Regions from separate parts of the Dactylosporangium sp. NBC_01737 genome, predicted to be linked through region 2. Evidence: riboswitches for the same ligand, from Rfam matches in the RefSeq annotation. Region 2 holds a riboswitch; the other holds the start of a gene.
The links. A riboswitch is a leader RNA that binds a small molecule or an ion and turns the genes downstream of it on or off. The one in region 2 is predicted to bind thiamine pyrophosphate.
Positions count from the first base shown of each region.

Region 1: it holds a riboswitch for thiamine pyrophosphate, as region 2 does, so the genes downstream of both, thiS (sulfur carrier protein ThiS) here and OHA72_RS16950 (ECF transporter S component) in region 2, are expected to answer to the same signal.

Region 1 covers NZ_CP109153.1:4,184,884-4,196,470, forward strand. Annotated here, with positions in the region: gene OHA72_RS18975 (DNA polymerase Y family protein) at 27-1,550, shown strand; partial or broken gene OHA72_RS18980 (error-prone DNA polymerase) at 1,550-4,871, shown strand; gene OHA72_RS18985 (hypothetical protein) at 4,943-5,329, opposite strand; gene OHA72_RS18990 (hypothetical protein) at 5,322-5,687, opposite strand; gene OHA72_RS18995 (hypothetical protein) at 5,988-6,410, shown strand; gene OHA72_RS19000 (aldo/keto reductase) at 6,461-7,435, opposite strand; gene OHA72_RS19005 (thiamine phosphate synthase) at 7,454-8,173, shown strand; gene thiO (glycine oxidase ThiO) at 8,170-9,204, shown strand; TPP riboswitch at 9,230-9,340, shown strand; gene thiS (sulfur carrier protein ThiS) at 9,339-9,545, shown strand; gene OHA72_RS19020 (thiazole synthase) at 9,538-10,302, shown strand; gene OHA72_RS19025 (thiamine phosphate synthase) at 10,299-10,811, shown strand; gene thiD (bifunctional hydroxymethylpyrimidine kinase/phosphomethylpyrimidine kinase) at 10,980-11,587, shown strand, end outside.
Region 2 covers NZ_CP109153.1:3,749,815-3,761,401, reverse strand. Annotated here, with positions in the region: gene OHA72_RS16960 (hypothetical protein) at 1-106, shown strand, start outside; gene OHA72_RS16955 (acyl-CoA dehydrogenase family protein) at 247-2,169, opposite strand; TPP riboswitch at 2,330-2,448, shown strand; gene OHA72_RS16950 (ECF transporter S component) at 2,526-3,092, shown strand; partial or broken gene OHA72_RS16945 (ABC transporter ATP-binding protein) at 3,097-4,389, shown strand; gene OHA72_RS16940 (energy-coupling factor transporter transmembrane component T family protein) at 4,539-5,276, shown strand; gene OHA72_RS16935 (PHP domain-containing protein) at 5,354-7,081, shown strand; gene OHA72_RS16930 (hypothetical protein) at 7,081-7,461, shown strand; gene OHA72_RS16925 (isoprenyl transferase) at 8,131-8,925, opposite strand; gene recO (DNA repair protein RecO) at 8,922-9,704, opposite strand; gene era (GTPase Era) at 9,715-10,602, opposite strand; gene OHA72_RS16910 (FtsK/SpoIIIE domain-containing protein) at 10,618-11,587, opposite strand, start outside.

The DNA of each region.
Region 1 (11,587 bases), 440 kb from region 2:
GTGATCGGGGTCGGGGGGTGGGGGTGATGGTGCGGACGATCGTGGTCTGGTGCCCGGACTGGCCGGTGGTTGCCGCGGAGATCGTCGACGGGTACCCGGCGGACGAGCCGGTGGCGGTGCTGCACGCCAACCGGGTCCTTGCCACGTCGCCGGCGGCGCGGGCCGAGGGGGTGCGGCGGGGGCTGCGGAAGCGGGAGGCGCAGGGGCGGTGCCCGCACCTGATCGTCCTTGAGCACGACCCGGGGCGGGACATGCGGGCGTTCGAGCCGGTGCTCATGGCGGTCGAGGAGCTGGTGCCCGGGGTGGAGACGCTGCGGCCGGGGGCGTGTGCGCTCGCGGCGCGGGGGCCCGCGCGGTACTACGGCGGCGAGGCGGAGGCCGCAGAGCGGATCGTCGAGCAGATCGCGCAGCGGTGCGACGTGGAGGCGCAGGCCGGGATCGCCGAGGGCACGTTCGCGGCGGGGCTCGCCGCGAGGGCCGGGGTGCTCGTCGCGCCGGGGGAGACCGCGGGGTTCCTCGCGGACCTCAGCATCGCGGCGCTCGGGCGGCCCGCGCTCGCCGACCTGCTGCGGCGGCTCGGGATCCACACGCTCAGCGAGTTCGCGGCGTTGCCGGGGGCGGACGTGCTGGCACGGTTCGGGTTCGACGCGGCGCTCGCGCACCGGCTCGCCGGTGGGCGGGACGAGCGGCCCCTCGCGCCGCGGCGGCCGCCGCCGGACCTCGACGTGACGGAGACGTTCGACGAGCCGGTCGAGCGGGTCGACGCGGCCGCGTTCGCCGCCAGGGCCCTCGCGGAGCGGCTGCACGAGCGGCTCCAGCAGCACGGGCTCGCCTGCACACGGCTGGGGATCGAGGCGACCACCGTCACCGGGCAGGAGCTGCTGCGGACCTGGCGGCACGACGGGCTGCTGAGCGTCAACGCGATCGCCGACCGGCTCCGCTGGCAGCTCGACGGCTGGCTGAAGAGCCGGTACAGCCCCAACAGCGGCATCATCAGGCTGCGGCTGGTGCCCGAAGGGGTCGTCGAGCACCTCGGGCTGCAGCCGGGGCTGTGGGGCGAGGCGGGGGAGGAACGCGACCGCGCCCACCGGGCCCTGACCCGCGTCCAGGGGCTGCTCGGGCCCGATGCCGTCCTGACCGCGGTCCTGGACGGCGGGCGCGCCGACAGCAGCCGGATCCGCCTTGTGGCGTTCGGCGACGAACGGGTCGCGCAGGGCACGGACGCGCCGTGGCCGGGGCGGCTGCCGTCGCCGTCGCCGGCGACCGTGTACCCGGTGCCGCTGCCCGCGGTCGTCGCGGACAAGGACGGGCAGGTGGTGCGGGTCAGCGGGCGCCTGGAGCTCAGCGGCGCGCCGGCGAGCGTGCGCATTGGCGAGGAGCAGGCGGTCGGGGTGGTCGCGTGGGCCGGGCCGTGGCCGGTCGACGAACGCTGGTGGGACGAGGACGGGGCCCGCCGCCGCGCCCGGTTCCAGCTCCAGCTCGCCGACGAGCGGGCGATCCTGGCGGTCCTCGAGGAAGGCACCTGGCACGTGGAAGGGCTGTACGACTGATGGGATTCTCCAACCCCGACATCCCGTGGCGTGAGTTCGAACAGAAACTCAGCGGGAGAAGAGCCGAGTACCACCCCGACCCCCTGGCCGCCGACGACGGCGACGGCGGGGACTCCCCGGCGTGGACCCGCAAGCGCGCCGGGTACACGGCACCGCCGGAGCTGGAGAAACCCGCCGACGTCGTGCCGTACGCCGAGCTGCACTGCCACACCAACTTCAGCTTCCTCGACGGGGCCAGCCACCCCGAGGAGCTCGCCGAGACCGCGGCGCGGCTCGGGCTGTCCGCGGTCGCGATCACCGACCACGACGGCTTCTACGGCGTGGTCCGGTTCGCGGAGGCCGCCAGGGAGCTGGACATCCGGACCGTGTTCGGCGCGGAGCTGTCACTCGGGCTGCCCGGGCCGCAGAACGGCGAACCCGACCCGCACGGCCGGCACCTCCTCGTCCTGGCGCGGGGGCCGGAGGGGTACGCGCGGCTGTCGCGCACGATCAGCGACGCGCACTTCCGGGGCGGGGAGAAGGGCCGGCCGGTGTACGACCTGGAGGAGGCCGCGGCGAACCTCAAGGACCACGCGCTGGTCCTCACCGGCTGCCGCAAGGGGCACGTCCCCGCGGCGCTGCTGGAGCACGGCCCGGAGCAGGCAAAGAAGGAACTGGACCGGCTGATCGACCTGTTCGGCCGGGAGTCGGTGGCGGTGGAGCTGACCTCGCACGGCGGCCCGTACGACGACGAACGCAACGACGCCCTCGCCGAACTGGCTGCGGCCGGACGGCTCGGCACGGTCGCGACGAACAACGTGCACTACGCGACCCCGGGCCGCCGGAAGCTGGCGACCGCGCTCGCCGCCGTGCGGGCCCGGCGCAGCCTCGACGACATCGACGGCTGGCTGCCCGCCGCCGGCACCGCCCACCTGCGCTCCGGTACGGAGATGGCGGCCCGGTTCGCGGCGTGGCCCGGCGCCGTCGCCAGAGCCGCGCGGTTCGGTGAGGAACTCGCGTTCGACCTGCAGCTGGTCGCGCCGAGGCTGCCGGACTACGCGGTGCCGGTGCCCGGCATGTCGGAGATGGACTGGCTGCGGCACCTGACGATGACGAAGGCCGCCGACCGGTACCGCGGCAACGCGAAGGCGTACGCGCAGCTGGAGCACGAGCTGGCCCTCATCGAGGAGCTCAACTTCCCCGGGTACTTCCTCGTCGTCTACGACATCGTCACGTTCTGCAAGGAACACAACATCTACTGCCAGGGGCGTGGCTCCGCGGCGAACTCGGCGGTCTGCTTCGCGCTCGGCATCACCAACGTCGACGCCGTCAAGTGGGGGCTGCTGTTCGAGCGGTTCCTGTCCCCGGAACGCGACGGGCCCCCGGACATCGACATCGACATCGAGTCCGACCAGCGGGAGAAGGTCATCCAGCACGTCTACGCCAAGTACGGCCGGCGGTACACCGCGCAGGTCGCCAACGTCATCTCGTACCGGCCGAAGTCCGCCGTGCGGGACATGGCGAAGGCGTTCGGGCACTCACCCGGGCAGCAGGACGCGTGGAGCAAACAGGTCGAGCGGTACGCGGCGATGAGCGACGCCGACCACGACGACATCCCGCGGCAGGTCGTCGAGCATGCCAACGCGCTGCTGACGTTCCCCCGGCACCTCGGCATCCACTCCGGCGGCATGGTCATCTGCGACCGGCCGGTGATCGAGGTCTGCCCCGTCGAGCACGCGAGGATGGCCGACCGCACCGTCCTGCAGTGGGACAAGGACGACTGCGCCTCCGTCGGCCTCGTCAAGTTCGACCTGCTCGGCCTCGGCATGCTGTCGGCGCTGCGGTACGCGTTCGAGATGATCGGCGGCGAGCTCGACATCTCCACGATGCCGCTGGACGACCCCGAGGTGTACGACATGCTGTGCCGCGCCGACTCCGTCGGGGTGTTCCAGGTGGAGAGCCGCGCCCAGATGGCGACCCTGCCCCGGCTGAAACCCCGCGAGTTCTACGACCTGGTCGTGGAGGTGGCGCTGATCCGGCCCGGCCCGATCCAGGGCGGTTCGGTGCACCCGTACATCCGCCGCAAGAACAACCTGGAGCCGGTCACGTACCCACATCCGCTGCTGGAGCGGTCCCTGGAGAAGACGAAGGGGGTGCCGCTGTTCCAGGAGCAGCTGATGCAGATGGCGATCGACGTCGCCGGTTTCAGCCCCGCCGAGTCCGACGAGCTGCGCCGCGCCATGGGCTCGAAGCGGTCCATGGAGCGCATGGGCCGCATCCGGCGGCGGCTGTACGAGGGGATGGCGGCCAACGGGATCACCGGCGCACTGGCCGACGACCTGTTCGACAAGCTCGCCGCGTTCGCCAACTACGGCTTCCCGGAGAGCCACGCGATGAGCTTCGCGTACCTCGTGTACGCGAGTGCCTGGCTGAAGCGGTACCACCCGGCGGCGTTCTGCGCGGCGCTGCTCAACGCGCAGCCGATGGGGTTCTACTCGCCGCAGTCGCTCGTCGACGACGCCCGCCGGCACGGTGTCACCGTCCGCCGCCCCGACGTCAACCTGAGCGCCGACGCGGCGACCCTGGAGGACCCCCTCCCCGGCGAGACACCGGGCAACGGGCCCAGCGGGTGGGGGCGGGGCGGGCCGGTCGTGCGGCTCGGGCTGTCCGCGGTCCGGTCTCGCCGCCGTCGCCGAACGGGTCGCCGGCGAACGGGCGGAGCACGGCCCGTACACCTCGATGAGCGACCTCGCCAGAAGGGCCGGGCTCACCACCGCGCACCTGGAGGCCCTCGCGACCGCGGACGCCTTCGCGGGGCTCGGCCTGCGCCGGCGGGAGGCGCTGTGGGCGGCGGGCGCGGCGTCCCGGGAGACGGCGGGGCGGCTGCCCGGCACGACCGGCGGCCTGGAGGCGCCGATGCTGCCCGGGATGGACGCCGTGGAACGCATGGTCGCCGACGTGTGGGCGACCGGCCTGGCACCGGACGCGCACCCGGCGCAGTTCGCCCGCGAGTACCTGGACCGCATCGGCGCGGTGTCCGTGGAGCGGCTGCACACCGTCGAACACGGCCGCAGGGTCTCCGTCGGCGGGGTCGTCACGCACCGGCAGCGACCGGCGACCGCCGGTGGGGTCACGTTCATCAACCTGGAGGACGAGACGGGGATGCTCAACGTCACCTGCACGCCCGGGTTGTGGCAGCGGCACCGCAGGGTCGCGCGCACCGCGAGCGCGATGGTCGTCCGCGGAATCCTGGAGAAGGTCGAGGGCGTGCTCAACCTGCGCGCCGACCACCTCGCCGTGCTGAGCCTGCCGATCCGCTCGGCGTCACGCGACTTCCGCTGAGGGGTCGACCCGCTCGCACGCCGACCAGCCCCGCGGGTTGCCGGTGACGGCAGACGCGCCGGCGGGTTCCTTCATGCAGAGGGGCGGGCCCGCAGCAGCCACCACAGGCCGATGACCGGCAGGACGAGCGGGACGTACCCGTACCCCTGCCCGAAGTCCGACCAGACGGTGGCGTCCGGGAACGCCTCGCTGTCCACGACGCTGAGCGTGCCGACGGTGAGTACGCCGAGCAGCTCGAACCCGCAGGCGGCGAGCGCGACCCGGCGGGCGCCGCGGGCCAGGGCGACGGTCGCGACGATGTACACGGCGCCGGCGAGCGCCGACAGCGAGTACGCGAGGGGCGCGTCACCGAAGCTCGTCGCGATCTGCACGCCGGCGCGGGCGGTCGCGGAGAGCGCGAACACGCCGTAGATCGCGACGAGGACCCGCCCGGGTCCCTTGTTGAGCCGTTCAGCCATTCCAGATCTGTCCCAGTCGCAGGATGAGCACCGGCACGATGACGGCGGCGCTGCCGATGAGCAGAGAACCCCAGCGGGTCGGCTCCATCCTGGCGAGGACGGCACCGGCCGGCGGCAGCAGCAGCGCCGTCAGCATGTACCCGACGAGGGTGACGACCTCGCCGCCCTCGCCGGGCCCGTGGCCGCCGGCGAGACCGACGACGAGCGCGACGACCTGGACCGCGACGAGCACCCCGACGACACCGAGCCCGGTGAAGAGCGGGCGGGTCGGCTCGCGGTGCCGGAAGAACTCCACGAACGCCCAGGCCGCCAGGGCGAGCGACAGCACGTGGATGGCGACTGCCAAGGGCCCGATCACGGCCGACAGCGTAATGCGGCGGGCCCGGAGCGCCTGCCCCGGGCCCCTCCTGCTCTATGTTCCGGGCTGGTTACCGGCCTCGTGAGGGGTTGACGACGCTGTGGACACCGCAGGACATCGGGTTCGAGCGGTGTCCCCAGCTGCCCGGTGACACGGCCGCCGGCGCCGGTGCGGTTCGGGACTGTCGCCTACCTTGCACAGCGCTGGGCGGTGGCACGTTTCGGGGATTCAATGCAGTCCAGGATTGCCTAACGTTCATGGCAACGGAGCAACGCGATCACAGATGAGCTGGGGGATGTAATGAGCGAGTGGGACAGCGGCGACAACGGCGGCGTCGACTACGGCCACGTTGAGGCCGGCCAGGAGCACGAGTCGCTGGACCAGCTGCACCAGGTCCACGCGGCGGAGAACGACTACGACTCGAACTTCGGCGTGTACGAGCAGGACCACGCGTCGGCGGAGTCGACGTCGTTCGACCAGGGCCACCACGTGGAGTACTCGAACCCGTCGGGTGAGCACTACGAGGAGTCGGACTTCACCTCGTACGACCACAACGAGGCCGAGACCGACCACGTGTTCGCCGCGGAGGGCTCGGAGTCGTCGCACGCGTCGGAGTACGACCAGCTCGACGCCCTGCAGGCCCGCTTCGACAGCGCGTTCGCCTCGGGCACCGAACTGCACACCGACGGTGGCAGCGCCGCCCTCGGCGTGGCCTCCAACTGAGCTTGCGCTGCCCGAAGGCCGGCACCCCCGGGGTGCCGGCCTTCGGCGTGTCAGTGACCCAGGACCGGGTGCGGCACGTACGGCGCCTCGAGACGCTCGATCTCCTTCTCGTCCAGCGTCAGCCCGGTCGCGGCGATCGCGTCGTCCAGGTGCGACAGTTTCGTCGCGCCGACGATCGGGGCGGTCACCACCGGCCGCGACAGCAGCCACGCGAGCGCCACCTGCGCCGAGGGCACGCCCCGCTCACCGGCGACCTCCGCGTTGACGTCGACGACGGCGAAGTCGTCATCGGTGTACATGGAGGTGAACGCGTCGTTGGCGGAGCGCACCGTGCGGCGCTCGTCGCCGCGGCCCCGGTTGCCGGCGAGCAGCCCCCGCGCCAGGGGGCTCCACGGGATGACGCCGATGCCCTGGTCGGCGCAGAGCGGCAGCATCTCCCGCTCCTCTTCCCGGTACACCAGGTTGTAGTGGTTCTGCATCGACACGAACTCGGTCCAGCCCCGCTCACGGGCGGTGTGCTGCATCTTCGCGAACTGCCACGCGTACATGCTCGACGCGCCGATGTAGCGGGCCTTGCCGGCGCGCACCACGTCGTGCAGTGCCTCCATGGTCTCCTCGACCGGGGTGTCCGGGTCGAAGCGGTGGATCTGGTACAGGTCGACGTGGTCGACGCCGAGCCGCCGCAGCGAGCCGTCGATGCCGGCCAGGATGTGCTTGCGGGACAGCCCCGAGTCGTTGGGCCGGTCGCTCATGACGCTGAACACCTTGGTGGCCAGGACGTAGTCGTCGCGGCGGGTGAAGTACTTCGCCAGCAGCCGCCCCGTGACGGTCTCGCTGGCGCCGAGGGAGTAGACGTCGGCGGTGTCGAAGAACGTGATCCCGGCCTCGACGGCCCGGCGCACGAACGGGTCCGCGGCCTCCTCGTCGAGCACCCAGTCACGCCACGCTGGATCGCCATAGCTCATCATGCCGAGACAGATCTCGGAGACCTTCAACCCGGTCCGGCCAAGTCGCACCTGCTTCATGTCTGAAAAACTATCGCGGTGCAGACCCTCGGACGACTCCATCTCATCACCGACACCCGCCCCGGGCGAGACGTGCTCGGCGTGGTCGCGCACGCCCTCGCCGCCGGGTTCGGCGTCGTGCAGGTCCGCCCCGAGGACGCCGTCACCGACCGCGAGGCGTTCGACCTGACCGTCCGGGTCGTCGCGCTGTGCCGCGCCGCAGGCGCGACCTGCCTCGTCAACGACCGGCTGCACATCGCCCTCGCCGCCGGCGCCGACGGCGGCCACGTCGGCGCCACGACCGCCCGTCGCCGCGGCCCGCCGCGTCCTGGGGCCCCGCACGCGATCCTCGGCGCGACCGCCCGCAACCCGGTGACGGCGCGGCAGGCGGTCGCGGACGGCGCCACGTATCTGGGTGTCGGCCGGCCGTACGCGACGACGACGAAGACCGGCCTGCCCGACGCGATCGGCCCCGCCGGGGTGCGTGCCGTCGTCGAGGCGGTCGACGTGCCGGTGATCGCGATCGGGGGCGTCACCCCGGAGCGGGCCGCCGAGCTGTTCGCGGCCGGTGCGCACGCGGTCGCCGTCGTCGGCGCGATGAGCGCGTCCCCCGACCCGGCCGCGACCGCGGCCCGCTTCGCGGCGGTCCTCGCCTCGGCGCCTGCTACCGGCATACACGAAATGTCGGACATATACGGGCATTTGCGCCTGGACATGTCCGGGGAGGACGGGGCGGCTGCGGGGAGGGGGCGGGCGTGAAGGTCGGGGTCGTCGGGGGCGGGATCATCGGGCTCTGCGTCGCGTGGGAGCTGACGCGGCGCGGGGAGCAGGTCACCGTGTACGACGCCGATCCTGCCCGCGGCGCGGGACGGGTCGCGGCCGGGATGCTGGCGCCGACGGCCGAGGCGAACTTCGGCGAGGAGGCGCTGCAGGAGCTGATGCTCGACTCGATGCGGCGCTGGCCAGGGTTCGCCGCCGAGCTGGGCGCCGCGACCGGGATGCCGCTCGGGTACCGCACCGACGGCACCCTGCTCGTCGCGCTCACCGACGACGACCTCACCGAGGTGCGGCGGCTCGTCGACTACTACCGGCGGGCCGGGACACCCATCGAGCCGCTCGGCGGCCGGCAGCTGCGCGAGCTCGAACCCCTGCTCAGCCCCCGGGTCCGCGGCGGCGCACGGGCCGGCGGGGACCATCAGGTGGACCCGCGGCTGCTCCTCGCGGCGCTGCGGAGCCTGCCGGTGCGGCACGAGCGGCGGGACGTGACCGACCCGGGCGACCTGCGCGACGATGTGATCATCGTCGCCAACGGGTGCGGGCTCGCCGCGTCGGCCGGGCTGCCGGTGCGGCCGGTGAAGGGGCAGCTGCTGCGGCTGCGGGGGCCGGAGCCGCTGCTCACGCACGTGGTGCGGGGGGTGGCGCTGGGCCGGCACGTGTACCTGGTGCCGCGCGCCGACGGGGAGCTGGTCGTCGGGGCGAGCGAGGAGGAGCGCGGCGCCGACACGACGGTGACCGCCGGTGGGGTCCTCGACCTGCTGCGACCCGCCGCGGACCTGCTGCCGGGCGTCGCCGAGCTGGCGCTCGCCGAGACCCTCGCGGGGCTGCGGCCCGGCACCCCCGACAACGCCCCGATCCTCGGGCACCTGCACGGCAACGTGTACGTGGCGGGCGGACACTACCGGCACGGGGTGCTCCTCGCGCCGGTCACCGCGCACGTCATCGCCGACCTCGTCACCAAGGGATCGACAGACGTAAACGTCACGCCGTACCGGGCGAGCCGCTTTACCTGAGGACCGCGACGGGGTTATGGTCAGCGCGTACCCCACGGGAGTCCGGTGTGACCGGGCTGAGAGGGGGGCTGTCAGCCCCCGACCGTCGAACCTGATCCGGATCATGCCGGCGCAGGGAGTCAGGAGTGAGCCGCATGCAGCTCGTGGTCAACGCCGTCACCGCCGACGTGGACGACACCGCCACCATCGCCGACGTCATCCAGGGCCTGGTCGGCGACGCCGGCCCACGGGGGATCGCCGTCGCCCTCAACGGGGCCGTCGTCCCGCGGGACACCTGGGCCGCCACCAGGCCCGCCGACGGCGACACCATCGACGTGCTCACGGCGGTCCAAGGTGGCTGACGATCTGACGATCGCCGGGGAGCAGCTGCCGTCGCGACTCATCCTCGGCACCGGCGGGGCGACCAGCCACGCCGCCCTCGAAGCCGCGATCCGCGCCAGCGGCACCGGCCTCGTCACCGTCGCGCTGCGGCGGCTCGACCCGGCCGCCCCGTCGCTGCTGGACGTCGTCGACCGGTGCGGGGTGCGGGTCCTGCCCAACACCGCCGGCTGCTACACCGCCACCGAGGCCGTGAAACTCGCCCACCTCGCCCGCGAGGCGTTCGACACGGCGTGGGTGAAGCTGGAGGTCATCGGCGACGAGGAGACCCTGCTGCCGGACGCGGTCGAGCTGGTCGCCGCCGCGGAGCGGCTCGTCGAGGACGGCTTCACGGTGCTGCCGTACACCACCGACGACCCGGTCCTCGCCCAGCGTCTCGCCGACGCGGGATGCGCCGCGGTCATGCCGCTGGGCAGCCCCATCGGCTCGGGGCTCGGCATCCGCAACCCGCACAACATCGCGCTGATCCGGCAGAAGGTGACGGTGCCGGTCATCCTCGACGCCGGGATCGGCACCGCCTCCGACGCCGCGCTCGCCATGGAGCTCGGCTGCGACGGGGTCCTGCTCGCGTCCGCGGTCACCCGCGCCGAGCACCCCGCGCGGATGGCGGCGGCGATGCGGCTCGCCGTCGAGGCCGGACGCCTGGCCCACGCCGCCGGGAGGATCCCGCGCCGCCTGTACGCGACCGCCTCGAGCCCGACTGGAGGGTTGCCGTGGTGACCCGATTGATCCTGTTCACCGACCGGCTGCAGGCACACCGGCCGCTCGACGAGGTGGTCAACCGCGCGATCGACGGGGGCGCGCGGCTGGTCGTCCTCGGCGAGCAGGACCTCCCAGCGCCGCAACGTCAGGACCTCGCCGACCGGCTGCGGGTCATGCTCGACGGCGTCAAGGGCCGCCTGGTCCTCGCCGAGGACACGACCGCGTTCCGCAAGTGTCACAACCTCGGCGACCTGGTCGCCGCCGCCGAGGCCGAGGTGGGGTTCGCGACCCTGTCACCGATCTACCCGACCCGCTCCAAACCCGGCTACGGACCCCCGCTGGGCCTCGCCGCCCTGGGCAGGATGGCGCAGGTCGTCCCGCTGCCGGTGTACGCCCTGGGCGGCGTCGACTCGCCGCAGCGCGTCCGGGACTGCCTCGACGAGGGGGCCACCGGGGTGGCCGTCATGGGCGCGGTCATGCGCGCGGAGGACCCCGCGAGGTTCGTGAAGGAGCTGATGACCGCATGAGCGGCCAGCGCAGCGGTTCGGGCGGCTCATCAGCATCACAGGTTGGCTCGGGCCGGCGCCGGAGCGCAGCGGGGGTGACGGCATGAGCGGCCAGCGCAGCGGTTCGGGCCGCTCATCAGCATCACAGGTTGGCTCGGGCCGGCGCCGGAGCGCAGCGGAGGTGACGGCATGAGCACCCCGGTCGTCGCGCTGACGATCGCCGGTTCGGACTCCGGCGGGGGTGCCGGCATCCAGGCGGACCTGAAGACGTTCGCCGCGCACCGGGTCTTCGGCACCAGCGTGATCACGGCGCTGACCGCGCAGAACACCACCGGCGTCAAGGGGATCTCCGCGGTCGGCCCCGGGTTCGTCGGCGCGCAGCTCGACGCGGTCCTCGACGACCTGCCCGTCGCCGCGGTCAAGACCGGCATGCTCGCCACGCCGGAGACCGTCGCCCTCGTCGCCGGGTACGCGCCGCGGCTGCCGGGGCTGGTCGTCGACCCCGTCCTCGTCGCCTCCTCCGGCGACCGGCTGTTCACCCGCGACGCCGAACGGGCGTACCTGGACCTGCTGTTCCCGCACGCCGCGGTGGTCACCCCCAACCTGCGGGAGGCGTCGGTGCTGCTCGGCCGCGACGTCCTCGACGTCGACGACGCGATCAAGGCGGCCCAGGACCTGGCCGCGACCGGGGCCCGGTGCGTCGTGGTCAAGGGCGGGCACCTGCGCGGCAGCCGCGACGCCGTCGACGTCGTCTGCGCCGGCGACACCGTCGAGCTGCTCAGCGCGCCGTGGGTCGA
Region 2 (11,587 bases):
GCTGGTGAAGATCGACCCGGACATCGCGGCACTGTGGCGCAAGGGCGACAAGCAGGCGGTCGAGGCCCTCGCCAGCCTGGAGCTGCGCAGCCTCGGCCTGCGGTGACGAGCGGTGGCCCCACCGGAACCCGGCGGGGCCACCCACGTTCAGCAGGGTAAACTACGGTTGGTGACGGCGTCGGAGATCAATTGGATCCGGCCGGGTAGTGTCAGAAGCAGCCAGCGACACACCCCACCACGACGACCTCAGAACCGGCGGCGGACGTCCTCGGCGGCCGACTCGCCCGGCTCCCATGAGGCCAGCCAGGGCCCCGCGGGCGCGGGCGGGATGATGCCGTCCTCCAGGGACAGGTATCTGCCGGCGATGACCCGCTTCGCCGCCGCGGTCTCGATCGCGTCGGCGTTGTCCCACAGGTCGCGGAACAGCGCCTCGGCGCGCAGGGTCGCCTGACGGCAGAACAGGTCGGCGAGCTCCACGCCCTCGGGCCGGCCCTCCTGCTCGCTGCGGGCCTTGACGCAGGCGGCGGACATGGCGAACAGTTCCGCGCCGATGTCCACGATGCGGCCGAGGAAGCCCTGCTTGTGTTCGAGCTTGCCCTGCCAGCGGGCCATGGCGTAGAAGGTCTCGCGGGCCAGGCGGCGGGAGGAGCGCTCGACGTAGCGCAGGTGCTGGGCCAGGGGGCCGAAGGCGCCGAAGCCGGAGGGGAGCTGGCCCTTGCCGGCGACCAGGGTCGGCAGCCACTTGGCGTAGAAGCCGCCGGCCTTGCCCGCGGCCTTGGCCTTCGCGCCGAGGCCGGCGTCGGGGTCGATGATGTCGCCGGCGACGGAGAGGTGCGCGTCGACGGCTTCGCGGGCGATGGCGAGGTGCATGATCTCGGTCGAGCCCTCGAAGATGCGGTTGATCCGCAGGTCGCGCAGGATCTGCTCGGCGGGGATCGGGCGTTCGCCACGGGCGGCGAGGGACTCGGCGGTCTCGTAGCCGCGGCCGCCGCGGATCTGGACGAGTTCGTCGGCGACCTTCCAGGCCAGTTCGCTCGCGTACAGCTTGACCAGCGCCGCCTCGATGCGGATGTCGTTGCGGTCGTCGTCGGCGAGGCGGCAGGACAGCTCCAGCATCGCCTCCATGCCGTACGTGGAGCCGGCGATGAACGCGATCTTCTTCGCGATGGCCTCGTACGTGCCGATCGGGCGGCCCATCTGGACGCGTTCGGCGGCCCATTCGCGGGCGACGTTGAGGCACCACTTGCCGGCGCCGACGCACATCGCGGGCAGGGACAGCCGGCCCGTGTTGAGGGTGCTCAGCGCGATGCGCAGGCCCTGGCCCTCGCCGCCGATGACGTTGGCAGCGGGCACCCGTACGTCATGGAAACGGGTCACGCTGTTCTCCAGGCCGCGCAGGCCCATGAACGCGTTGCGCCGCTCGATCGTCACGCCCGGGGCGTCGCCTTCGACCACGAACGCGGTGATGCCGCCGCGGTGACCTTCGCGCTTCGGTACCAGCGCCATCACGACGAACAAGGTGGCGAGCGTGCCGTTCGTGGCCCACAGCTTGACCCCGTTGAGCAGGTAGTCGCCGTCGTCGGTGGGCACGGCCGAGGTGCGCAGGTTCGCCGGGTACGAGCCGACCTCGGGCTCGGTCAGCAGGAACGCGGACACCTCACCGCCGGCGAGCCGGGGCAGGAACTGCTGCTTCTGCTCGTCGGTGCCGACGAGCTTCAGCGGCTGCGGGACACCGATCGACTGGTGCGCCGACAGCAGCGCGCCGATCGACGGGTTCACCGAGCCGACGAGGGCCAGGGCCCGGCAGTAGTCGAGGTTGGACAGGCCGAGGCCGCCGTACTTCGGGTCGATCTTCATCCCGAACGCCCCGAGCGCGCCGAGGTCGCGCAGCACGTCGTCGGGAATGCGGGCGTCGCGTTCGATCTGCTGGCCGTCGACGCCGGCGAGGTACTCCCGCAGCTTGTCGCGGAATTCCTGCCCTTCCGCAGCGCGCGTGTCGGCGGGCGGTGGGTCGATCAGGTCGAGGCGGAACCGGCCGAGGAACAGCTCCTTGCCGAAGCTCGGCTTGCGCCATTCCGTCTCGCGGCTGGCTTCGATGACTTTCCGGGCCTGTCGTTCCGTGTGAACCGAAGCGTCAGCGTGCGACGAAGCGTCGGCAACCTGCGTCATGCGGCACCCCCAGGTGTCAGTCCTGTCACACCAGGTTATTACCCGCGGGTAGCGCAAGCTATGCCCTGAACCAGACGATCACCGGAACCAGCTCACCGTGATTTTCGTGACCTGACACTCCAAGTCAACATCCTTCACTGTTACCGTCGGGAAACAACTGCACATCCGACAGGGGAGCGCACAGCGCTGAGAGTGCGGCGGCCGACAGAGGACGGCCGACGCAGACCCTCGAACCTGATCTGGGTAATGCCAGCGCAGGGAGCTCGGTCACCTCACGCAAGACGCTACGTCCAGGTTACCCAGGGCGTAGCGTCGCGTCTCCTTCTGGCTCACCCCCGAACCAGGAGGCACTTGCAATGGAAACCCGTTGGCGGACCGTCGACATCATCGTCGCCTCGGTCATCGCGGTGGCGTTCGCCGCCGTGTTCTACGCGTGGAACAACCTGTGGAACGCCATGGAGAGCGTCGCGCTGCCGTGGCGTGCCTTCATCTACGGCGTGTGGCTGATCCCGGGCGTACTCGGCCCGCTGGTCATCCGCAAGCCGGGCGCCGGGCTCTACACCGAGTTCGTCGCGGCGCTGGTCTCGGCCCTGTTCGGCTCGACCTGGGGTCTGGGCGTGCTGTTGTCCGGTCTGGTACAGGGTGTCGGCGGCGAGTTCGGCTTCGCGTTCACCGGGTACCGCAGCTTCAAGCTCGGCAATGCCCTCGTCGCGGGTGCCCTCGCGGGCGGCGGCGCGGCCCTGCTGGACCTCAACGTGTACTACGGCGCGTTCAGCAACACCGACAAGGCCCTGTACGCGGCGATCGTCATGGCCAGCGGCGCGGTCATCGCCGGCGCCGGCTCGTGGGCGCTGCAGCGGTCCCTGGCCACGACCGGCGTGCTGGACCGGTTCCCGTCAGGCCGCGAACGGGCAATCGTCTGAGCACGTGGCCACGGTCGAGTTCAAGGGGTTCGGGTGGCGGCACGCCGGGCGCAAGGCCTGGGCGGTCCGCCACTTCGACCTGCGGATCGAACACGGCGAGCGGGTGCTGCTCGCGGGTGCCTCCGGCGCCGGCAAGAGCACCCTGCTCGCCGCCCTCGCCGGCCTGCTCGCCGAGGACTCCGGCGAGCAGGAGGGCGAGGTCCTGGTCGACGGCGTGCCGGCCCGGCAGGCAAGGACCGGCACGGGGATCGTGTTCCAGGACCCACAGACGCAGCTGGTCATGAGCCGATGCGGCGACGACGTCGCGTTCGGCCTGGAGAACCGGGGCGTGCCGCGGGCCGAGATCTGGCCACGGGTCGACGCCGCCCTCGCCGCCGTCGGGTTCCCGTACGGCCGGGACCGCGACACGGCGGCACTGTCCGGCGGGGAGCAGCAGCGGCTCGCGATCGCCGGGGTGCTCGTGTCACGGCCGCACCTGCTGCTGCTCGACGAGCCGACCGCGAACCTCGATCCCGACGGTGCGCAGCTGGTACGGGCAGCGCTCGGCAAGGCGCTGCACGACGTCGACGCCACGATGATCCTGGTCGAGCACCGGCTCGAGGAGGCATTGACCCTGGTCGATCGGGTGGTGACGCTCGGCGAGGAGCAGCCGCCGCTGGTCGTGCCGGACCGCAGGGCACGCACCGCCCCGGGTGGTGTCCTGCTGACCGCGGAGCGGCTGGCGCTGCGGCACACGGGCAACGTGGTCGACGAGGTGGTCCATGCCGGTGAGGCCCTCGTCGTCGAAGGCCCCAACGGGGCGGGCAAGTCGACCCTGGCGCTGCTGCTCGGCGGCCTGACGAAACCGTCGCAGCCGGGCAGGGTGATCACGAGCGGCGAGCGGCGCCCGCCGCACCGCTGGCGGGCCGCGAAGCTCGCCGCGAAGATCGGTTCGGTGTTCCAGAACCCGGAGCACCAGTTCGTCACCTCGACCGTCCGCGGTGAGCTGCTGCTCGGCGGTGGCAGCGCCGGGGTCGTCGACGAGCTGCTGAGCCGGCTGCGCCTGGACCGGCTGGCGCTGGCGAACCCGTACACCTTGAGCGGCGGCGAACAACGCCGGCTCAGCGTCGCGACGGCCCTGGCGGCGGCCCCCGAGCTGCTGGTCCTCGACGAGCCGACGTTCGGCCAGGACCCGATGACATGGCGGGAGCTGGTCGATCTCCTGGCGGACCTGCGCGATGAGGGGCGCGGCCTGGTGATCGTGACCCATGACCGGGACCTGGTCGGGGCGCTCGGCGACCGGCGGCTGCGGCTGGAGCGCCGGCTCGGGTCGGAGCGCCAGCTCGGATCGGAGCACCGGCTCGGGTCAGAGCGCCGGCTCGGGTCAGAGCGCCGGCTCGGGTCGGAGCGCCGGCTCGGGTCGGAGCGCCGGCTCGGGTCGGAGCGCCGGCTCGGATCGGAGCGCCGGTGACCGCCTGGATCCGGGACCGGGACGCGACCGCGAAACTGCTCGCGGCGGCGCTGCTGACCGCCGCCGTGCTCAGCACCGTCGACCCGTTCGTCACGGCCGTCGCGATCGGCGTCGAGCTGGCGCTGCTGCCGCTGACCGGCCTGCGCCCGGCCGAGTTGTGGCGGCGCGGCTGGCCGCTGCTGCTGTCCGCGACCGTCGTGCTGGTCTTCACGGTGCTGCTCGGCGCGAAGGAGGGGCCGGTCGTCGGGACCGTCGCCGGGTTCGAGGTGCACGGGCCGGCGCTCGGGTACGCGCTGCGGCTGATCGCGATCGGGCTGCCCGGCTTCGTGGTGTTCGCGACGATCGACCCGACGGACCTCGCCGACTCGCTGATCGCGCACCTGAAGGTGCCGCCCCGGTTCGCGATCGGCGCCCTCGCGGCGTTCCGGCTGGTGCCGCTGCTCGCCGAGGAGTACCGGCTGATCCTGCTCGCCCGCCGGGCCCGTGGCATCGACGGCGGCTGGAACCCGGTCGCGCACCTGCGGCTGTTCGCGTCGGCGACGTTCGGGTTGCTGGTCGGCGCGATCCGGCGCGGGATCCGGCTGGCGACCGCGATGGAGGCCCGGGGCTTCGACCGCGGGCTGCCGCGCAGCAGTGCCCGGGAAGCCCGTTTCGGCTGGTCCGACGGATCGGTGGTCCTCGTTGGCGCGACCCTCGCGGCAGCATTGATCTTGCTGAAGTTCGTGCATACATAGCCACGTCGCTACCTGATGTTCGTTCGGGCGGTCGAGATTCCGGGGTGAGGACCATCGACCTGAACGGAGCCCCACACATGGGCCACGGCCACCACCATCACCACGAGGACATGCCGCTCGGCGGCGGCGACGTCCCCGCGGTGTTCGACGCCTCGATCCCCGACAGTGAGCTCTCCCCCGGCGACGTCTCCCGCCGTGGCTTCCTTCGCCGCGCCGGCCTGCTCGGTGCCGCGGCGGCGGCCGGTGGCGCGCTCGCCAATGCCGGTGTCGCCCACGCGCACGGCGACGACGAGGACCACGCCGGCTTCGACGGCTACGACCGGCACGGACACGGCCGCCCGCTGGGCAACGGCTACAAGTGGCTCGCCGGCGACCACCACATCCACACCCAGTTCTCCAGCGACGGCATGTACCGGGTCGGCGACCACGTGAAGCACGCCTCCGCGTACGGCCTGGACTGGATGGTCATCACCGACCACGGCAGCGTCCAGCACGCCAAGATCGGCGTGGAGAAGGTCAACCCGGGCATCCGCGCGGCCCGCGACGACTACAAGGACATGCTGGTCTTCCAGGGCCTGGAGTGGAACATCCCGGCCGCGGAGCACGGCACCGTGTTCGTGCACCCCGGCGCCAACGAGGTCGCGGTGCTGAAGGAGTTCGAGAACACCTTCGACGGCTCGGCCGTCGGCGCCGTCAACCCGGCGCTGGTCACCGAGGCGCTCGCCATCGCCGGCGTGAAGTTCCTCGGGGAGCAGGTCACGAAGCGGCGGGTCCAGGACGCGCTGTTCCTGGCCAACCACCCGGCCCGCAACGGCATCGACTCGCCGCACGAGATCCGCGGCTGGCGCGACGCCAACCCGCGCATCGCGATCGGCTTCGAGGGTGCCCCCGGCCACCAGGCCGCCGGCATCGCCAAGCCGAACGGCGGCGGCTCCGCCCGCGGCTTCTACGGCAACGCGCCCGGCGCCGCGTCGTTCCCCGGCTACCCCCTCGAGAGCTACCGCACGTGGGGCGGCTTCGACTGGATGACCTCCACCGTCGGCGGCCTCTGGGACAGCCTCCTCGCCGAGGGCAAGGCGTGGTGGATCAGCGCGAACTCGGACTCCCACGTCGTCTACGAGGAGACCGCGAAGCGCCCCGACAACAGCGACTTCAACACCAACGGGTTCCACTCCGACCCGGTGTACGGTCAGCCGACCAGCCTCACTCCCGGCGACTTCTGGCCCGGCTACTACAGCCGCACCCACGTCGGGTCGCGCAACTTCAGCTACGCCTCGGTCATGGACGGCCTGCGCGCCGGCCGTGTCTGGGTCGACCACGGCGGCCTGATCAGCGCCCTGGACGTGCAGGTCCGCGTCAAGGGCAGCTACGGCGGCGGCGTCACCCTCGGCGACTCCCTGGTGATCCGCCGCGGCCAGCGCGCCGAGCTCGTCATCAAGATCAATCTGGCGAACACGCCGAACTGGGCGAACTTCGTGCCGACCCTCGCCCGCGTCGACGTGATCAAGGGCGACGTGACGGGCGCCGTGGCCGACAAGGACACGCTCACCGCCCCGAACACCAAGGTCGTCAAGTCGTTCGAGGTCAACAAGTCGACCGGCACCGTCTCGTTCACGTACGACCTCGGCCAGGTCGACAAGCCGTTCTACGTGCGCCTGCGCGGCACCGACGGCAACCGCAGCGCCCCCGGGTACCACGGCGCGGCGGTCGACCCTGCCGGCCCGGCGATCGACGTCGTCGGCGACGCCGACCCGTGGAAGGACCTCTGGTTCTACGCGAACCCGATCTGGGTGCTCCCCCGGTAATGGGATTTCCCGACGTCAAGGCGGCCGACCACCACATCCAGGTGGGCGGCCGCCCCGCGTTCACGTACTTCGAGGCCGGCGAGGTCCGCGTCGGCTACGACGGCACCCCGCCGGAGGGCGCCCGGGCGGTGCCCTTCGCCGGCTGGGAGCAACTGACCGGCGTGGTGGCGGTGTCGACGGTCCTGGCCCAGTCCGCGATCGACAGCGTCGTCATCCTCGGCGGGCTGACCGCGGTGCCCGAGATGCTGATCGACACCGACGATTTCGTCCGGCCGATCTGGCGCGGCGGCGTGCTGACCCTGGTCACCCAGTTCGGCCGCGGCAGCGTCCTGATCCCGTTCGAGTCGGCCGCCCAGCGGCCGTGCTGCGAGGACCACTGAACCCGCTCGCCCAGGCACGCCCCGTGTGAACCAGCGTGCCCTTGGACGCCCGGCCCGGTGCGTCCAGAGACGGGCTCATGTGAACCCGCATGCCCAGGCACGGCCCGCACGTCCGGAGACGGGCCCGCCTGCAACCAGGGGTGGCCCGTCTTTGCGACCAGGGCCGCCCCGGCGCGGCCGGAGACGGCCGTGCGACCAGGCCGACGTGGTTCGGGCCATGCCGCGCGCCGCCTGGCCCGGCGCCTCGCCCGGCCTTGCGAGCGGGACGGCCGTGCGACCAGGCCGATGTGGTTCGGGCCATGCCGCGCGCCGCCTGGCCCGGCGCCTCGCCCGGCCTTGCGAGCGGGACGGCCGCGCGAGCAGGGACGGCGCCGCTACCGGGGACGCCGCCGTCTCTGCAATCAGCCCGCGACCAGCCCGCAACCAACCCTGCGACCAGGGTCGCCACCGTGCGGCCGAAGGTAGCCGGTGCGACCCCGAAGACACCCCACGCGGCCGAGGACCGCTGCGCTACCCAGGACCGCCCCGCTACCAGGGACTACAAACGCACGTCAGCGGCCACAATCGCACGGACGCGTCCTCGGTGCCGGTCGGGCTGCTGTCTTCCAACCGTACACCAGGCTCCATAATTGATCTCAAGCCAGGTAACGATCCAGTCACCAGCTGTCATCACGTGGTGAGGGTCGGCACCACCGGGTTGGGGATGGCGCCGCCGAAGCGGCGGTCGCGTTTTGCGTAGACCTCGCAGGCGTACCACAGGTGACGGCGGTCGAAGTCCGGCCACAGTGTGTCCACGGAGACGAACTCGGCGTACGCGGCCTGCCAGATCATGAAGTTGCTGGTGCGCATCTCGCCGGAGCTGCGCACCAGCAGGTCGACGTCCGGCAGGTCCGGTTCGTCGAGGTACCGGGCGAACGTCTTCTCCGTGATCCGGTCCGGTTTGATCCGTCCGGCCTGCACGTCGGCGGCGATCCGGGCGGCGGCGTCGGCGACCTCGGCCCGGCCGCCGTAGTTGACGCACATGGTGAACGTGAGCAGGTCGTTGCGTTTGGTGAGCTCCTCGGCATACTCGAGCTCGTTGATGACGCTGCGCCACAGTTTCGGGCGGCGGCCCGCCCAGCGAACGCGGATGCCCATCTCGTGGAACTCGTCGCGGCGGCGGTGGATCGTGTCGCGGTTGAAGTTCATCAGGAAGCGGACCTCGTCCGGTGAGCGCTTCCAGTTCTCGGTGGAGAACGCGTAGGCGCTGACGTACTTGACGCCGAGTTCCAGCGCGCCCTCGATCACGTCGAACAGGGCGGCCTCGCCCGCGGTGTGCCCGGCCGTGCGTGGCAGGCCACGTTGCTTCGCCCAGCGACCGTTGCCGTCCATGATGATCGCCACGTGCTGCGGCACGGTCTCTTTCGGCAGCGCCGGCGGGCGGGCCCCGGTCGGGTGCTGTGACGGCGGGCGGAATTTGCTCACGTGCTGTCCTTTCGGCCCCGGGCGGTGTCGTCCCGGTCTACGAGCGGGAGTGAGCGTAACGCCCGCTCCAGGTGCCACTGCAGATGCGCCGCGACCAGCCCGCTGGCCTCGCGCCGATGGTTGGGCTCGCTGGCGTCGGCAATCAGCCAGTTGGATTCCGCGAGCGCCGCCATGAGCTCGATCGTCGCAGGCGCCGGGTGCGACGCGCCGGGCGGGCGGCAGTCCGGGCACACCACGCCGCCCGCGGCGAGGGAGAAGCCGCGGTGCGGTCCGGGGGTGCCGCACACCGCGCACTCCCGCAGGGCGAGGGCCAGGCCCGAGACGCCCATCGCCCGCAGCAGGTAGGCGTCGAGGATGAGGCTGCTGCCGTGCTCGCCGAGGGCGAGGGCGCGCATCGCGCCGAGGGTCAGGTGGAACAGCCGCAGCGACGGCTCCTCCTCGACCGGGGTCAGCCGGATCGCGGTCTCCGCGATCGCGGACGCGACCGTGTACCGCGGGTAGTCGTCGAGGAAGCGCCGCCCGTACAGCTCGATGCCTTCGACCTGACTGACGACGTCGAGGCTGCGGCCTTCGAGCAGTTGCACGTCGACGTGGCCGAAGGGTTCGAGCCGGGCGCCGAACTTCGACATGGTGCGCCGGACGCCCTTCGCGACCGCGCGGACCCGGCCGTGCCGGCGGGTGAACAGGGTGATGATCCGGTCGGACTCGCCCAGCTTCTGCACCTGCAGCACGACCGCGTCGTCGCGGTACAGCTTGCCCTTGAACCCGACGCCGGACATGTCAGTGCCCTCAGAAGCCCAGGCGCCGCAGCTGCTTCGGGTCCCGCTGCCAGTCCTTGGCGACCCGGACGTGCAGGTCGAGGTAGACGCGGCCGCCGACCAGGTCCTCGATCTCGCGGCGGGCGCGGGTGCCGACGTCCTTGAGGCGGCTCGCCTGGTGGCCGATGACGATCGCCTTCTGGCTGGAGCGCTCCACGTAGATGTCGGCGAAGATCCTGGTCAGCCCGCCCTCCTCCTGGACGACCTCCTCGACGAGGACCGCGATCGAGTGCGGCAGCTCGTCGCGGACGCCTTCCAGGGCGGCCTCGCGGATCAGCTCGGCCATCAGGACGTGCTCGGGCTCGTCGGTGAGCATGCCGTCCGGGTACAGCTGCGGCGACGTCGGCAGGTGCTTGATCATGACGTCGACCAGGGTCTGGACCTGGGCGCCGGACACGGCGCTGACGGGCACGATGTCGGCGAACTCGCCGAGCTCCTGCACCGCCATGAGCCGCTGCGCGAGCTTGCCGCGGTCGACGAGGTCGGTCTTGGTGACCACGGCGACGACGGTTGCCTTCAGCTCGGCGATCTCACCGGTGATGAACCGGTCGCCGCGGCCGATCTCCTCGTCGGCGGGCAGGCACAACCCGATCACGTCGACCTCGCTCCAGGTGGCCCGGACCAGGTCGTTGAGCCGCTCCCCCAGCAGGGTCCGCGGCCGGTGCAGCCCCGGCGTGTCGACGAGGACCAGCTGGGAGTCGGGCCGGTGGACGACACCCCGCACGGTGTGGCGGGTCGTCTGCGGCTTGTCCGACGTGATCGCGATCTTCTGCCCGACGATCGCGTTGGTGAGCGTCGACTTGCCCGCGTTGGGCCGGCCGACGAAACACGCGAAGCCTGCGTGATAGTTGTGCTGCACGATGGTTCAGCGTACTCAGACCTCGAGCTGCAACTGGCGGGGGCGCTGTGCAGGTGTTGTGTGCGTCGTCTCGCCCGGTGATGCGGACAGCGCCACCTGCAGCTCGATCGTGCCCTCGACGAGTCCCCGGCCGGCGGAGCGCAGCACGATCCGGCCCGGCATGAGCCGGGACAGCGACGTCGGCACGGCGCTGCGCTGCTCGGTGGCCAGGACCACGTGGACGCCGACGGCCTTGCCGCCGCCGGCGAGGCGGATGAGCGCCTCGTTGAGCCGCACGTCGTGGCCGTCGACGAGGACCAGGACGCGGGCGCCGTCGTGCTCGGCGAGCGCGGCGCGTTCCACGACGAGCTTCTCGATCGTGGCGAGCAGCGCCTCCGCGGATTCCACGGCGGTGCCGTCGACGCGGTACACGCGCAGCCGGGTGCCGTCGAAGCGGGCGGCGAACGACGCGGCGACGGTGTCCAGCAGGGTGCTCTTCCCGGCGCCGGTGGGTCCGAAGACCAGCAGGTGCCCGAGCTCGTCGAGGTCCAGCTGCCAGACCTGGCGGGACTGGGAGTTGGGCAGGTCGACCATGCCGATCGCGGCGGCGAACCCGGCCGTCCCCGGCTGGGCCAGGTCCGCGAGGGTGTAGGTCGCCGCGAGCGGCGGCTGCCACGGCCGGTGCTGGTCGGGGACGCGGGCCTCGCGGTGCGCGGCGGTGATCGCCTCCACGAGACGTTGCAGGTCCGTCGGGGCCGAGTCGTCGCCGCCGACGGGCGCGTCGAGCGCCTCCCGGTCGACGAGCCCGGACTCGAAGCGGACCTCGGTCACGGTCGTCGGGGTCGCGCGGCGGCCGGCCGGGGAGCGGAACCCGCCGTAGGCGACCTGGACCGCCTGGAAGCCACCCTCGACGGTACGGACGAACGCCCGGCCGGCCAGCAGTGGCGACAGGTGTGCCGCGTCGGGGCGTTCCAGGATCTCGAGACTGTCGGCCTCCTCCTCGACC